DNA from 2 places in the Dictyobacter sp. Z7_2 genome. Region 2 is predicted to be linked to the other one. Evidence: riboswitches for the same ligand, from Rfam matches in the RefSeq annotation. Region 2 holds a riboswitch; the other holds the start of a gene.
The links. Region 2 has a riboswitch for FMN ahead of ribA (GTP cyclohydrolase II). Riboswitches for the same ligand answer to the same signal wherever they lie in the genome.
Positions count from the first base shown of each region.

Region 1: it holds a riboswitch for FMN, as region 2 does, so the genes downstream of both, AC27N8_RS14305 (ABC transporter permease) here and ribA (GTP cyclohydrolase II) in region 2, are expected to answer to the same signal.

Region 1 is NZ_BAAJPE010000002.1:169,831-177,167, reverse strand. It holds gene cofD (2-phospho-L-lactate transferase) at 1-606, opposite strand, end outside; gene AC27N8_RS14320 (nitroreductase family protein) at 616-1,302, opposite strand; gene cofE (coenzyme F420-0:L-glutamate ligase) at 1,327-2,085, opposite strand; gene AC27N8_RS14310 (DoxX family protein) at 2,386-2,748, shown strand; FMN riboswitch at 2,905-3,070, shown strand; gene AC27N8_RS14305 (ABC transporter permease) at 3,265-4,143, shown strand; gene AC27N8_RS14300 (ABC transporter substrate-binding protein) at 4,165-5,172, shown strand; gene AC27N8_RS14295 (serine/threonine protein kinase) at 5,245-7,337, opposite strand, start outside.
Region 2 is NZ_BAAJPE010000002.1:4,539,027-4,546,363, forward strand. It holds gene AC27N8_RS32410 (hypothetical protein) at 1-363, opposite strand, end outside; gene AC27N8_RS32415 (riboflavin synthase) at 960-1,553, opposite strand; gene ribH (6,7-dimethyl-8-ribityllumazine synthase) at 1,534-2,034, opposite strand; gene ribA (GTP cyclohydrolase II) at 2,074-3,318, opposite strand; FMN riboswitch at 3,740-3,893, opposite strand; gene AC27N8_RS32430 (sugar phosphate isomerase/epimerase family protein) at 4,937-5,785, shown strand; gene AC27N8_RS32435 (TetR/AcrR family transcriptional regulator) at 5,930-6,625, shown strand; gene AC27N8_RS32440 (class I SAM-dependent methyltransferase) at 6,674-7,337, opposite strand, start outside.

The DNA of each region.
Region 1 (7,337 bases), 4.4 Mb from region 2:
AATACTTCCGATACTGACGACTGGATTACTCGGAGCCAATAAAATGGCATCAGCATTTTTAAGTGCGTCTAAGACCTCTGGCGCTGGTTTGGCTTCTTGTGCTCCAACAAAAACAACTCCTTGCACTTCATCAGAACAATGGCGCTTTATCATGTATTCCTCAAAATGGAACAGCCCTGCTGGCGTTTGAATGTGCGTGGCGATGGGCTGATCGCTCATAGGTAAGATGCGCAGTTTCAAACCAAAATGTTGGCGTAGCTCGTCGGTGACCTCACTGAGCGTTTTTCCTTCACGGAGTCGGGCTGTCCGATGAATATGGGTGGCCAGATCTTTGTCGCCGAGCAAAAACCAATCTTCATTCCCATAGCTTGTTAATTGTTGCATTGTATAGGTTGTATCATTGCGGATGCCCCAACCATTTTTTTCATCAACAACGCCGGCCAGGGTGTATATGACAATATCGGAATCTGGAGAAACGTTTAGTCCATAAAAGAGACGATCATCACCTGTATTGGCAATGACTGTAATCTCCTCCTGTGGGACTACCTGGACAAGTCCTTGTAAGAAACGTGCAGCGCCGACACCACCGGCTAGAACAACAATCATATATTTACCTCAATCAAAACGAACTATTAAACTGTCTAAAGGAAGGCGAGCGCGCCGTTTCGGATCTGCTGCTGCATAGCCGACAGGAATGAGTGCCTGGGGGATAAGTTGAGTATCGAGATCGAGTGCTGCACATGCAATTTCAGGACAGAAGAGTGGAGCACACATCCAACCTGTATCTAGTCCTAGATCATAAGCTGTCAACAACATATTTTGAATGGCTGCACCAATGCTTTGTATGGCCATAGTCCTTTCATCTTCCTGGCGCTGAGCATCTGGATATTGATCCAGGTCACCCAGGTAGAGACAAGGCATGATCAGGGCTGGTGCGTGGAGAATGCGCTGGCGAGATTTTTCCAGGCGGATGGCAACAATATCGGACGATTCTCCATCCAGCTCCAGGTTTTGTTGCCAGGTTTGCCCCATGGCATCTGCAAGTTGTTTTTTCGGTCCCGGTTGTGTCAGGACCACAAAGCGCCAGGGCTGACGACCATGCGGTGATGGTGCCCAACGGGCGGCTTCGAGTATCTGCATGATGAATTCGCGCGGAACCGGCGTCTCTTGGAATTGACGCACACTACGACGACTGCTCATCAAGGTACTGAGATCGGCGACACGTTGGAGCGTTGTCGCTTGACGCGTCTCTCCTACGGAGGCTGTCCGTTCTTTTTTGTCTGTGTGGTTGGGTTCTGTCATGGATTTTTTGTGAACCTATTGAGACTAGCGGAACATATCAGTGGAACTATCACGTGTCAATGTATTGACGGTGCCCTCTCCCTGTATGTAGCGATATCCACGGATTAGAGCCACAGGGACGCGATCAATTTTGCCCATGACAAGTTCGGCGGCTGAAGATAGTTCGTCTGCAACTGCAATAATACTGGCGCGTAGTTCGTAACCATAGGCATCATGCTGTCCTCGATAGTCAGCCAACGCTTCCATGCCTGCGACGCCGATGGCCATGTTTACCTGACCATTGCGCCAGGCGCGTCCCCAGGTATCGGAAACGATGATGGCAATGTCTTCTTCCTGGCTTAAGTGTTGTAAGCGTGTACGAATTGTCCGTGCGGATTGATCGGAATCGTCAGGGAGAAGCGTCAAAAATTCTCCACCTTCGACATTAGATTCATCAACCCCTGCATTGGCGCAGATAAACCCATGCTGGGTTTCACTGATAAGTACACCGTGGTCCATGCGTACAATACGTTTGCTTTCGCGCAAGACCACTTCAACATGGCGAGCATCTTTATCATTACGTTCAGCGAACGCTTTCGCGAACTCCGAAGGTTCAATTGTGTTCAAATTGACGACACGTTTCTCCGCTTTGGAGATAATTTTTTGTGTCACGACCAACACATCACCTGGCTGTAATGTAAGCTGCTGGTGTTGGAGTGCCGCGTAGATAAGATCGCCAAGATCAGTGTCCGGATCAATCTCTCCAATACCAGTGATGGGAATAATGCGTAGTTCAGTGCTCATAGTCCTCCTCGTGAGAGTATTATATCTTTTTAGACGAGATCCTGCCAGACCAGATGGGTCTTGGATGCTTGTCTGTTGCTTAAGCGAACTATCAGCCATCATACCTGGCTGCGTGTCTCTACATTTGTATACATTGCTCAATCTTGTAACGTCATTGCTATGAAGACTTCATTCAGGCCTGAAGAGGCTCAGGGTGAAAATGAAATATGTCTGTCATGATATGGCAATGAGTAAATGGCTATTCAATTTACTCATATTATCGTAGGCATGAGTGATTTGATTTGAAAGGAATGAGCTGTCATGTTTAAAACCCTTGGGCACCTATTTTTAGGTTCTTTGTGCATTTATGGAGGATTTGGAGTATTCATTAATCCTGATCACGTGACGGAAGTGGTTGAGGCTAAAGGTTTACCTTATCCAAGGCAATTGGCAATTTTGAATGCGGCAGTGATGTTGATTGCTGGCTCAACGCTGGCATCCAGCGTGTTACCGAGATTGTCTGCTGCTCTCCTGACTGGTTCCGTGACTACGACAACAATTATTGGACATCCTTTTTGGAAAGAAAAAGAAGCCAAAGCTCGTCGGACTCAATCAGTGCAATTTTTTAAGAATCTTGCTTCGCTTGGCGGCTTTTTGCTTGTGCTGTCCGAAAGGAATAACTAAAATCAGATAGATGAAGATGTAGAAATAAAAATGTTGCAGGCTCATTTGTATAGCTTCAGTAAAGAGAAGGATGGGATACAAATGGGCTTTTTTGAGCTGTAATAACTTGATTCATGTCCTTGCATAACAGTATATGGATGTGACATACTTACACAAAGAGACCTTCGGGGCAGGGTGAAATTCCCGACCGGCGGTATGGTACAGATTTGTGAAAGATGTATCAAGCCCGCGAGTCTATCAGCAGTTATTTCTTGACTGATGATGCGACAGATTCGGTGTGATTCCGAAGCCGACGGTACAGTCCGGATGGGAGAAGGTTATACTATGGACCATAGCCGATGATAGTAATATCAGCGGCACTGTTGCATATGGAATCAGCTCGCTATGCAATGATGATCTGATCACATCTCCCTTACTTGTCCCCCTGGGTTAGTTAAATTGACATCACTCTTTTACCGCTCTTTCGTCTGTATGAGTGTATGCCAGTATTGGCTATGACCGAGGGATATGATTTCTATGAACGCAACTACTTCAAGGAATGATAGTGCACAACTCTCTGTGCGCAAAAATCGTTTTGAACAGGATGTGTCAACCACTAACGAAAGCTTGTTGCTATCTACTCAGCGTAGTAATAGGAAGACCTTTACGCCAGCGTTTTCTTTTCTTCCACCATTTATACTTGGACTTATTATCTTGCTACTCTGGTATGTGGCAACTGCCTCAGGTAGTATCAATGCTTTTATCTTGCCAGGGCCTAAGGATGTGTTTGCCAGCTTGATCGATGGTTTTAGTAGTGGTCTCTATTGGGTGCATATCGGTATTACGATACAGGAAAGCCTGCTGGGCTTTCTCCTGGCTGTATGCGTGGCTTTGCCTCTTGGCTATGGGATTGCTAAGTCGCGTTTGTTAGCACATACATTACAGCCGTATCTATCGGCCGGACAAGCAATCCCTGCTATTGTACTGGCACCATTCCTTTATCTCTGGGTTGGTCTGGGCGTGCTACCTGTAGTGATCATTTGTATGCTGGTAGTATTGTTTCCAATGATGATTAATACTGTTTTAGGGGTGCAGACGATTGAGCGCGAGTTGTTGGATGCAGCACGCCTTGAGGGCGCATCTGGTTGGTCGCTTTTGTCTTATATCGAATTCCCTCTTGCATTACCCTCTATTCTCGCAGCTGTACGCACCGGTCTGACGCTATCGATTACCGGTGCCCTGGTGGGAGAGTTCTTCTGTAGCCCTGATAGAGGGTTGGGTGCTCTCCTACAAATAGCATTACATGAATATAATATGCCATTTATGTTTGCGACAGTGCTTGTGCTAGGTGTACTGGCCTCACTTTATTACAGTGCAACCTGGCTGCTGGTTAAATTGGCGGAAGTGGTATATTAAAGATATGGAGAAACTGTTTCAATGGTAATATCTCGTCGTGTATCTGTGGTGTGGTCGGCTTTAGCGCTTGTGCTGATCTGTGGCATGTTCGTGACCGCCTGCGGCAATCCTGGATCGAGCACATCATCGACTTCAAATGGCAAAACATTACAAAATGTTTCGATCGGTTTGGGCTACAATCCTGATATTCAATTTGCCCCCTTTTATGTCGCGCAGAGCAAAGGTTACTATAAAGATGCTGGTCTTAATGTCACCTTCAACCATGGAATCGTCACTGATCTGATTGGAACCATGTTTGCTGGCAAGAACACATTTGTTTTTGCCAGTGGTGATGAGTTGTTGACGGCATTTGATAAGAATAAGAGTTTGCAGGCGGTTGACGTCGCTACAATCTTTCAGAAATATCCTGTCAGTATCATTGTCCCTAAGGACTCATCTATTAAGCAACTATCAGATCTCAAAGGACACACGATCGGTGTGCCGGGACTCTATGGTGCTACATATACTGGTTTGCTGGCGCTTCTGCAAGCAGGTCATCTGACATCTAACGATGTGAAGATACAATCGATTGGTTATAATCAAGTGGCGTCCTTGATGACACATAAAGAGGATGCTGTGGTTGGCTATTCCAATAATGAGCCACTGCAATTGGAGCGCAATGGTTTTCACGTACGTACCTTTGATGTCTCTGATTATCTGCCGCTCGTCTCGAATGGTATTATAACAACCAAAGACACTTATACCAAGCAGACGCAACTCGTGAAGAGCTTTATTCAGGCCACGCTGAAAGGTGTTACCTATGTGGATGCTCATCCTTCAGATGCGGTGACTATCAGTGCATCATACGTTCCTGGGATGAATACGACTGTTGCTCTGGATGTGCTCAAGGCAACCATTCCTATCTTTGAGGGAAAAGGAAAACCAGGCTATAATGATCCTGCTGTCTGGCAGTCCACGGAGCAATTTCTTGTGTCGGAAAAAATGATCTCAGCAATATCTGACTTGTCACAGATATACATCAACAATTAGCATTATTGATAAAGTAAAAAGAAGGTTCTTGTAGCGATATAATGCTACAAGAACCTTCTTTTGTCGTCTGGCTTATTGTAAGTTGTAAATAGCCAGATTCTTGAAGGAAACATCCGAGTTCTGTCCTACTGTAAGTCCAATATTGCCACCAATATCCGTGCCGGCAAAGCCACTCGTAGAGTCGCCCTGGTGTACATTATTGATATAATAGTGAAAATTTCCCTGATTGACCAGAATATCAACAGTAACGGTTTTTTCTAACGTTACATTATTTAAAGGAATCTCTCCATTTGATAGTAGTGACTGATTAGTGAAATAGGAGTTCCACCCATTTGCGTCAAATGTTACATAATAGTATGTACTTGATGAAGACATATGGTAATAAATACCAAACTGACTGCTTGCTGTGTTGAGTGTTACCTGAACTTGAATGTAGTAGCTACTTGGGAGTGATGCGCCACCAGGTAGTTGGGTCAAAATGGCTCCTGCATTACTACCTGCAGGATTAGTAAGTCTCAGCTGTGCCGGGCCACATTTTGCGTCTATGCTAACATTTTCCCATTTTCCACCTTTAGGATCACATGTACCGGGATAATTGGTACTATAAATTATACTTCCAGCTCCTGGTGCCAGAGTAGTGGGGAGTGCATAAGGTGGATTGAGCGTGTTTGTTGGTGTGGTATGCGATGTGGGTGTGTTTTGTTTGCTGACTGCGGTACTGGTCGCAGCGGCCGCTACGGCAGTTGCGCTGGATTGCGTGGTTGTTTTGCTGTTCTGGTTAATGAAGAAAGTGGTCAGACTACCACCAATAATAATGATTGCCAGGATCGCGATGGCCAGCGCAAGCATGCGGGGGCTTCTGGCACTGTTGGCACGGAAACGTGGAGGAGTAGTTTCTTGCGCCTGATAGCCTTGTCTTTGTTGCTGTGCGGGCCTGGCGCTATTCCATTGTGTTGTTCGTTCGGACTCTCGTAGCCGTTCGGAATGATCAAAAGAGGATTGCTCTGTGATGGGTGGGGTAGTAATTGGTTGTTGTTGTTGTCCATTCTCTATTAATGGAGATTCCTTTAGCAGTTGTTGCTCTCTAGGAGCTTGTGTTAAAGGGGCCTTCTGTGATGTTGGTGCTGGCTGATCGGCGATGGTAGCATCAAGTTCTGTGATGACGGTGGGTAGTGTCTGGAGACGATTTTGCGTGTGCTCAGAGAGATGTGGAGCCGCATTATTTTCTTTATTCTGGCTCTCCTCATCCATGAGAACAGTGACCACGCCAGGTGTCTGAGAAGCGTCATCAGATGGATGCGTTATTTTCGTGGGCATGTTGTCATCTTCGGTATGACGCTCAGCCGGGGTCTCGGTGATTTTTTCTTGTGTGAGTGGATAGACTGGCGTGAATTGCTCACCTGCTGATGATGGCAAGGAGCGAGGGAAGTGGTCCCCGAGTGCTTCGGAGACGGCTTGACGTAACGCCTGTGCAAACATGCCGGCACTATCGTAGCGCTGGCTGGGTGATTTAGCCATAGCCTTCATGACGACGGCTTCGACATTTTTTGGCACCTGGGGATTGAAGCGCGTAATTAATGGTGGTTCTTCTAAGGTATGTTTGATGGCGACAGCAACAGGAGAGGTGCCTGTAAAAGGAACACGACCGGCCAGCATTTGATAGAGGACAACACCAAGCGAGTAGACGTCTGTCCTATAGTCAATCGTGTCGCCGGTACCTTGTTCTGGTGATAAGTATTCGGGGGTGCCAACGATAGTTCCGACGCTTGTGAGATGTCCCTGGCTGTTCTCCTGATCGGTGACGTCCTTGAGCACCTTTGCAAGACCGAAGTCTGCGAGCATGATGCGCCCGTCGGCATGAAAAAGGATATTTCCAGGCTTAAGGTCACGGTGAACAATGGTCTGAGCATGAGCGCAATCCAGGCCAGCCGCAGCCTGTTCAATAATCGGGACAACCTCTTCTAAAGAAAGCACACCTCGTTTTTCTAAAACGTCACGGAGTGTTCCTCCTGTAACATAAGGCATCACGAGAAATGCTAGATCACCTTGTTCGCCATATTCATAAACAGGCATAATATTGATATGGTCCAGTGCAGCGATCGCATCCGCTTCCCGACGAAAGCGGGCGAGAAACTCATTGCGTGAACGCTGCTCAAGAACAACAC
Region 2 (7,337 bases):
GCGATCCTTGCAGAGAAGGTAGACGAAGCCGAGGCTCAAAGCAAAAAGCACATAGTTGTAGATGAGGATCCAATCGATGGGATCTCCCAGCCTTTGGCCGATGATCAGCAATGGTAACGAAAATAATGGTCCAATCAGCGAATATTTATTCTGTAACGAGACAACGTTTCCATGCTGAAGAAAGGTCGTAATGTATTGATAACGAAGCGTTCCATCTCCATGGAGTGTTCTGGGCATAATAAAAAAGAGGAAAAGCAGGCCAATGATAATCAAACAGGTCTCGAGAGAAGCAAATAAAAAGGTCAGTTTGGAATCTTTACTCTCCTGATTTGATAATACTGTGTGTGATCCTTCAGCAATCATTAATAAGATGGCTCCTATCTGTTCTGATGCCAGTCTGTAATAGAGTAGATCTGGTAATGTATTAGATCTGGCTAGATAAACATATAAGTTTATGATGTTATCTGTACTGTACTTGATAGTACTGATCAGAAGCAAATAATTAATCTTTTGTCGTACCGGAGACGTCTTTGAGAGGCGATGGCGGGAGATGCTCACCAACGTAGAAGCGTTGGCTAACTTTTGTGCTATGAGTGGAGTGTATCTCCCACGGGATGCGCAACGAATGCACCTCATTTTGCTGCCTGTTTTAATTATTAATACCGCAAATGTAGCACAGGGGTTTTACGCCCCTGTGAGGTGCCATAGCGTCAAAGACCCTCCATTGATCATATTGCCAGGGAGGCACTGGGAGCCGAACATGGCACATGAGTGGCATGGGCACCTCGGTTTTACGCCCCTGCGAGGTGCCATAGCGTCAAAGTCCCTCCATTGATCATATTGCCAGGGAGGCGCTGGGAGCCGAACATGGTACATGAGTGGCGTGGGCACCTCACAGGGGCGTAAAACCCCTGTGCTACATTTGCGGTGTATTTGTATAAAAGATACAAATAATTATTTTACCTATTTATGGTGGCGCTGGCCTGTAGAAACTGTGCCACATAGCGCCCGATGATATCCGTCTCGACATTGACCTGTGAGCCTATCCGGGCCTGCCCGAAGTTGGTATGCTCGCGTGTGTAGGGGATGAGCGAGATCGAGAAGCGATCATCCCAGACATCGACGACGGTCAGGCTGACGCCGTTGAGCGCGATGAAGCCTTTGGGGACGATGTAGGATTTTAGTTGCGGAGGCAATGCCAGTGTGACGTCGAGTCCGATGCCATCAACGGAGGTTGTGAGAATCGAGACGCAGGCTTCAACGTGTCCCTGGACCATATGGCCTCCCATGCGTCCATTGGCGAGCAGCGAGCGCTCCAGGTTGATTGGATCTCCCGGCTGTAAGCTACCCAGACGTGTCCGGCGGAGCGTTTCGGGCATTGTATCCACACGAAACCAGTCTGTCCCCAACTCGGTTACTGTCAGGCAGATGCCATCGACGGCGACGCTATCTTTGATTGAGAGATCATCCAGGATCTGCCGCGCCTCGATGACGATGCCGGTCGGCTCGCAGGCACGCAGAGATCCTATCTCTTCAACGATTCCCGTAAACATGAGCCTCTCCTTTCACTTGCGCCTTGTTTTTGAGCATACGAATGGTGCGGACGGTCTCGACGGCGGCGTGTGCAAATTCGGTGCCGCGTGCGATACGTTCTTCTGCCTGCTGCTGATTCTCAGCGCACTGCACGCCAAAGATGATTGGTACACCGGTATCCAGAGCGACGCGCTGGATGCCTTGCGCGGCTGCGTCTCCGACGATTACGTCGTGGCGGGTAGCGCCTTTCATGACGCAGCCAATGCAGATAATGGCATCGTACTGGTTCGTTGATGCCATTGCCTGTGAGATGGTGGCCAATTCGTAGGTGCCGGGCGCGTAGACGGTATGAATTTGGTCCTCGGCGGTGCCCAGGCGCAGTAGCTCCTGATGTGTCAGGTTCAGGAGCGCTCCTGTGATGTGCCAGTTATAGCGAGCCACGATGATCCCGATGCGCAGTCCCGTGCCATCGAGCGTCATCTCTTGTACCTGGTATTGCATAATGATCGGACTCCTTTTCAAGTATGATCCATAAAAAAATTATAATGCTGCAGGAGTAATATGATGTGGCGTTAACATATGTCCCATGCGCTCGAATTTTGTTTGTAAATAGTGCATATTATCGGCGGTAGGAAGTATCTCTAATGGGACGCGTTCGACGTTGATCCCTGCTTCGGCAAGGGCCTGGATTTTCTGCGGATTGTTGGTCAGCAGGCGAGCGCGGGCGATGTTGAGATCCTTGAGTATTTCGATGGCGATGTTATAGCTGCGGGCATCGCTGGGATATCCCAGTTTTTCATTGGCCTCGATGGTGTCGAAGCCCTGATCCTGCAAGGCGTAGGCCTGCAATTTGGCGGTGAGTCCGATGCCACGTCCCTCCTGCGGCATGTAGATGAGGATGCCGCGTCCTTCGGCTGCGATGGCATGCAGGGAGGCGTGTAGCTGCGCCTGACAGTCACAGCGCTGCGAGCCAAAGATGTCCCCGGTGGCGCAGGCCGAATGAAGACGTACCAGCGGAGCCTCTGCCTGCGGATCATCGATATTGCCCAGGGTCAGCGCCATGTATTGCTCTTGCGCGTCGAGCTCCTGATAGGCGAACGCTTTGAATTTGGCTTCTGGCAGCGGGAGCTGTGTCTGTGCGACGCGGGTGACATGATGCTCCTGACGATAGCGGGCGATGGCTGCGACGGTGATAATTCCGATCTGCCACTGCTTGGAGAGCTCATGGAGCGCTTGTCCACGTGCCGCTTCTCCCGTATGATCGAGCACCTCGCAGATCACGGCAGCCTGTGTCAGGCCAGCGAAGTTCATGAGATCGACGGACGCTTCAGTATGTCCTCGACGCTCAAGTGAGCCTCCGGGACGAGCGCGCAGCGGAAAGACATGTCCTGGACGTCCCAGATCATCTGGTCGGGTGGTGGGATCGACGAGCGCTCGGATCGTACGTGCACGATCGTGTGCTGAAATCCCCGTTGTGGTCCCATGCAGTGCATCCACCGACATCGTAAAAGCTGTACCTTGAAGCGAGGCACCACGATCGTGGAGGAGGGATAATTGTAGTTTATCGATCAGATCGCCCGCCATCGCCACACAGATAAGTCCATGGGCTGATTGCAGCAAGAAGTTGATCGACTCGGGCTGGGCGAATTGAGCGGCCAGACAGAGATCCGCCTCATTCTCACGCTGCTCGTCATCGGTAATTAAAACCATCTTGCCCGCCTGAATATCGCGTACCGCCTCCGCCACTGAAAGATAGTGAAATGTGTTGTTTGTCTGATTGGACATGCGAAAGGTACTCCTTATGATGTTTTCTAACCAGTTTTTATTTGCTAGAGCTAAATTATGCGCACAAGATAGTACTCTGTCAAAGGTCATGAAAACAGCGTAGTGTCGCACGCTCGCGTGCGATGTCCCAGGAACTCGTACTACGCAAACGGGCCTGATCGTACGTCGAGTGGACATCGCACGCTCGCGTGCGACGCTACTGGAAATACGGCCTACTTGCATGGCACAAAGCGATAAGCTTCGGGACGGGGGAAAGCACCTGAAGAGGTCTTGAGGGGAGAAAAAAGTGTGCAAAAGACACTATCTCATATATGCAGGCAACGCAGAGCAGTCCTTGAAGACAAGCTTCAGCAATGCCAGGAAATGAATAGCATCGATCACATAGCAGCGGCACAACAAAGCCTTGAGTCTTTGTTGCTGACTGTGTCTTCTCCCATCCGGACTATACCGTCGGCTCTGGAACTTCCCCAGATCCACCAGTGCAAGCGTAGCTATGCAGTAGGTCGCGGGCTTTACCGCCGATCGGGAATTGGAAACACCTGATGATGTATCCTCACCCTGCCCCGAAGACATATGATATAAAATTCTTCTACTCAGATAGTAATGAAATTCTGGTACTTTGTCAACACTTGCGCACGTTTTTAGCTGGCGTTTCTGATATTTAGATATTATTTCCGCTTAAAAGGCACTCGTGAAGAATGCGTGTATATCTTTCTCTACATCTCTCTGAGAGGCTGGCAAGACTCAAGGGAATGATCTCTATCTCGGTGTTTTTCACTCGCCCTTTGTACGTATCCAGATTATTTCTTTCCTCAGTCCGATTCTTATTGCCGCTCTGGCTCCCTTTGTCCAACAAATATTGGGTACGGTCTTTCGTATTTCAGTCTAAACGAAGATATTGATCAGTCGTTTGAGTTTGAGAGGGGAGTGCAATTCAGATCGGGTTGTGCTCCCCAATTGCCTCCGTAGATGTTTTGTCCAATTGGATCGATCCAGTGTTGCTGCTGCTGATAGTCGTTGGTGGCGTTGAAGACTTGTCCATTGGGAGCCTGTAATCGATAACTTTTAAGGCCTTTGTCGATACATGAATGGAATAGTATCGTTGATTAGATACTATAATCCTATCCAGATAGTGTTATAGCGTAAGTTATAAAATTTAAGTGCTGAGTCGTATAGAAACGTTGCACCGGGCAAGTAGGAAACTTTTATAGTATGCTTGATTAGCGGCAAAAAATAATGCATCAGTTCACAAAAACCTGATTTTTAAGCTCCTTTGTCAGTGATGGGCGATTCGAATAGCTTTGTTACACTGTATACGTGTTTGTTTGAGTTATGCTACCTGTACGATTTCTGTACGATGACGATTTCTATACGATGTTGAGGTGAGACTGTATGTCTTTTAATACTTCGATAATACCTCTGTGATGCGGCTGTATGATACACTGAAAGAGAATTCTTCCTACCCCTTGATTTTATTATAGTTTTGGGGAAGATTTTTTGATTGCACCAATGCTGGTTGCATGTGAGCCGAGGCTGGCGAGATTATGTATAGAATAAATGCGTGTTTATCGCTCGTCAGGTAGACGCTATGAGCTACGTTCAATGTTGAGGAAAAGCTATGATTAATAATCCTATTTCGTGCCATCTGATCACCTGGGGGGATCATTTTGAGCAGGGCTTGCAAGAAGTAGAAGAGATTGGTTTCCATGCCTGCGAGCCGTTTTCGCATGTTGCTCTGGCTTATGAAGAGAAGCCTGAGCAGTTGACCGAGCTGCTGGCGTCGCATCATCTGCGGCTCTCGGCCCTCTATGGCGGAGGACGCTTCAGCGATCCGACGCGTCGCAATGAGACCGTGGCGGCGAATGTACGCCTGGCTCGTCTGTTAGCACGTCTGGGAGTTGATCGCCTGGTATTTGGACCTGCTGGCCCCCGTACGATCGGCGGCACCAGTGATGATGCTCTGCGGGAGGCCGCTCAGACCATCAATGAAGCGGCGCGTGCCTGCTATGATCTTGGCGTTCTGGCCTGCGTGCATCCGCATCTCGGCACCGAGATCGAGACCGAGCACGAGATCGATACCATCATGGAACTGACCGATCCACGCTACGTCTATTTTTGTCCCGACACCGCTCATCTAACCTGCGCCGAGATCGATGTTCCGCAGATCATCCGCCGCTATGGCGATCGCATGCGCTACATGCACGTCAAAGACCTGCGCGACGGAGCCATCGAAGAGCGTCGCAGCAAGCAAGCGGGAACGCCAGTCTCGTCCGGGACGGAGTCGCTGCCGATCTTTAGCGAGCTGGGAACAGGCATCATCGACTACACACCCATCATGAGTGCCCTCGCTGACGTCAACTATCAGGACTGGATCACCGTCGAGATCGACGTCTCCCTGACAACGCCCAAAGAGAGCCTCATCCTCTGTCGCGACTACCTCCAGCAAAGACTGGGCGCACAGCTTTAGTCGCGAGCCGAGCTTCATTATTAGAATCGAACAAAGTAAACTGAAAGTGCCTGATTAGTTTACTTTGTTCGATTCGTTTACGTCTTTGCTGCTATCTGCTATACTAAGGTGGTCGGAAGTTCTAAATTGGGCGGGAGGCCTGCTGTGGAGAACAATGAGTTACCCAATGCGCATGTGCGGGATGAGAAGGTGGATAAGTATCTTGAGAAGCTGTTGCCTGGCATCACGCAGCGTGGATTTAGTCATGAGCGTATCGATGATATTGTGCGCTCTATGGATATCAGTAAGGCGACCTTCTATAAGTATTTTTCTTCGAAAGAGGATGTGATTGAGCGTGGGGTCGATCTGATGGTGAGCTATCTGGAGCGAGCGAGCGCATTAATTAGCGACGAGGCCATCTCATACACGCAGCGCTTTCAGGAGATTTATCAACAATCAGTCGTCATCGCTTGCTATCTCTCCAACCCCTTCTTGCTCGACCTGAAGCAGATATATCCCGCCCTCTGGGAACGCGTCAAGCAAGCTCAGCAGGAGCGGCAACAACAGATCCAGCGCTGCTACGAGCAAGGCATGCGGGCGGGCATCTTTCAGCCCATCAACCCGATGCTCATCATTTTGCAGGACGAGGTGGTGCTGCGTAACCTGATCGATCCCACCTTCCGCACGGAGCATGATCTGACGCTGCGTACGCTGCTCTATGACTACTACATCATGCAAAAGTATCAATGGTTCTTCCCGGAAGCGCGTCCGCAGATCGACGATGAATCCGTCACGGCCTATATCGACATGATGGCGCGCAAAATATCGCTGGGCATCCACACCGACTCCTTGCGACCGTAACGTCGTATGCCTGCCCGCATGTATGATCTGGGCGGGGCCAGAGATAGATCATACAATGCCGAGACGTGCCCGATAGCTAAACCAGAAGGGGATGAGCTCCTCTCCCAATGCCTGCCTGACATCCGACTCAAAGCGATCCCACTCAACCTCCTCCGGACGCAATCCCTGCTTGATTAGATGGCTGATGTGGCTGCTGCGTATCAGACCGATAAAGCGCTCGGCATCGCCCATCTCCTGATGGTGGAGCTGTATCTCTTTGAGATAGCGGAAGCGTCCGCTCGCCCGCATCCGCGCCAGATGCTGATCCTTGGACCAGCGTGTTACTCCTTCCTCAATCCCCCGCCTCTGACACACCGTCTCGACACGCTCCATCAGCGCCCGATACGCCTCCTCTGCTTGCCAGGAGAGCGTCGGCGGCCAATCATAATCGTAGGCCGCGAACAGCCCTCCCGGACGCAGGATACGCTCGACCTCCTGGAAGGTCGCATCCGGTTCCATCCAATGCAGCGATTGCGAACACGTCACAATATCGGCACAGCTGTCGGCCAGACCCGTCGCCGTCGAGCGTCCTTCCTGATAGCGCACATTCTCCCGCTGGCTCGCCAGACGTAGCTCATCCGCCTGCCTTCGCATATCCGCATTTGGCTCAATCCCGACCACCTCATCCGCGCATCCTGACCACAAATGCGTCGACAGACCAGTCCCGCTGCCC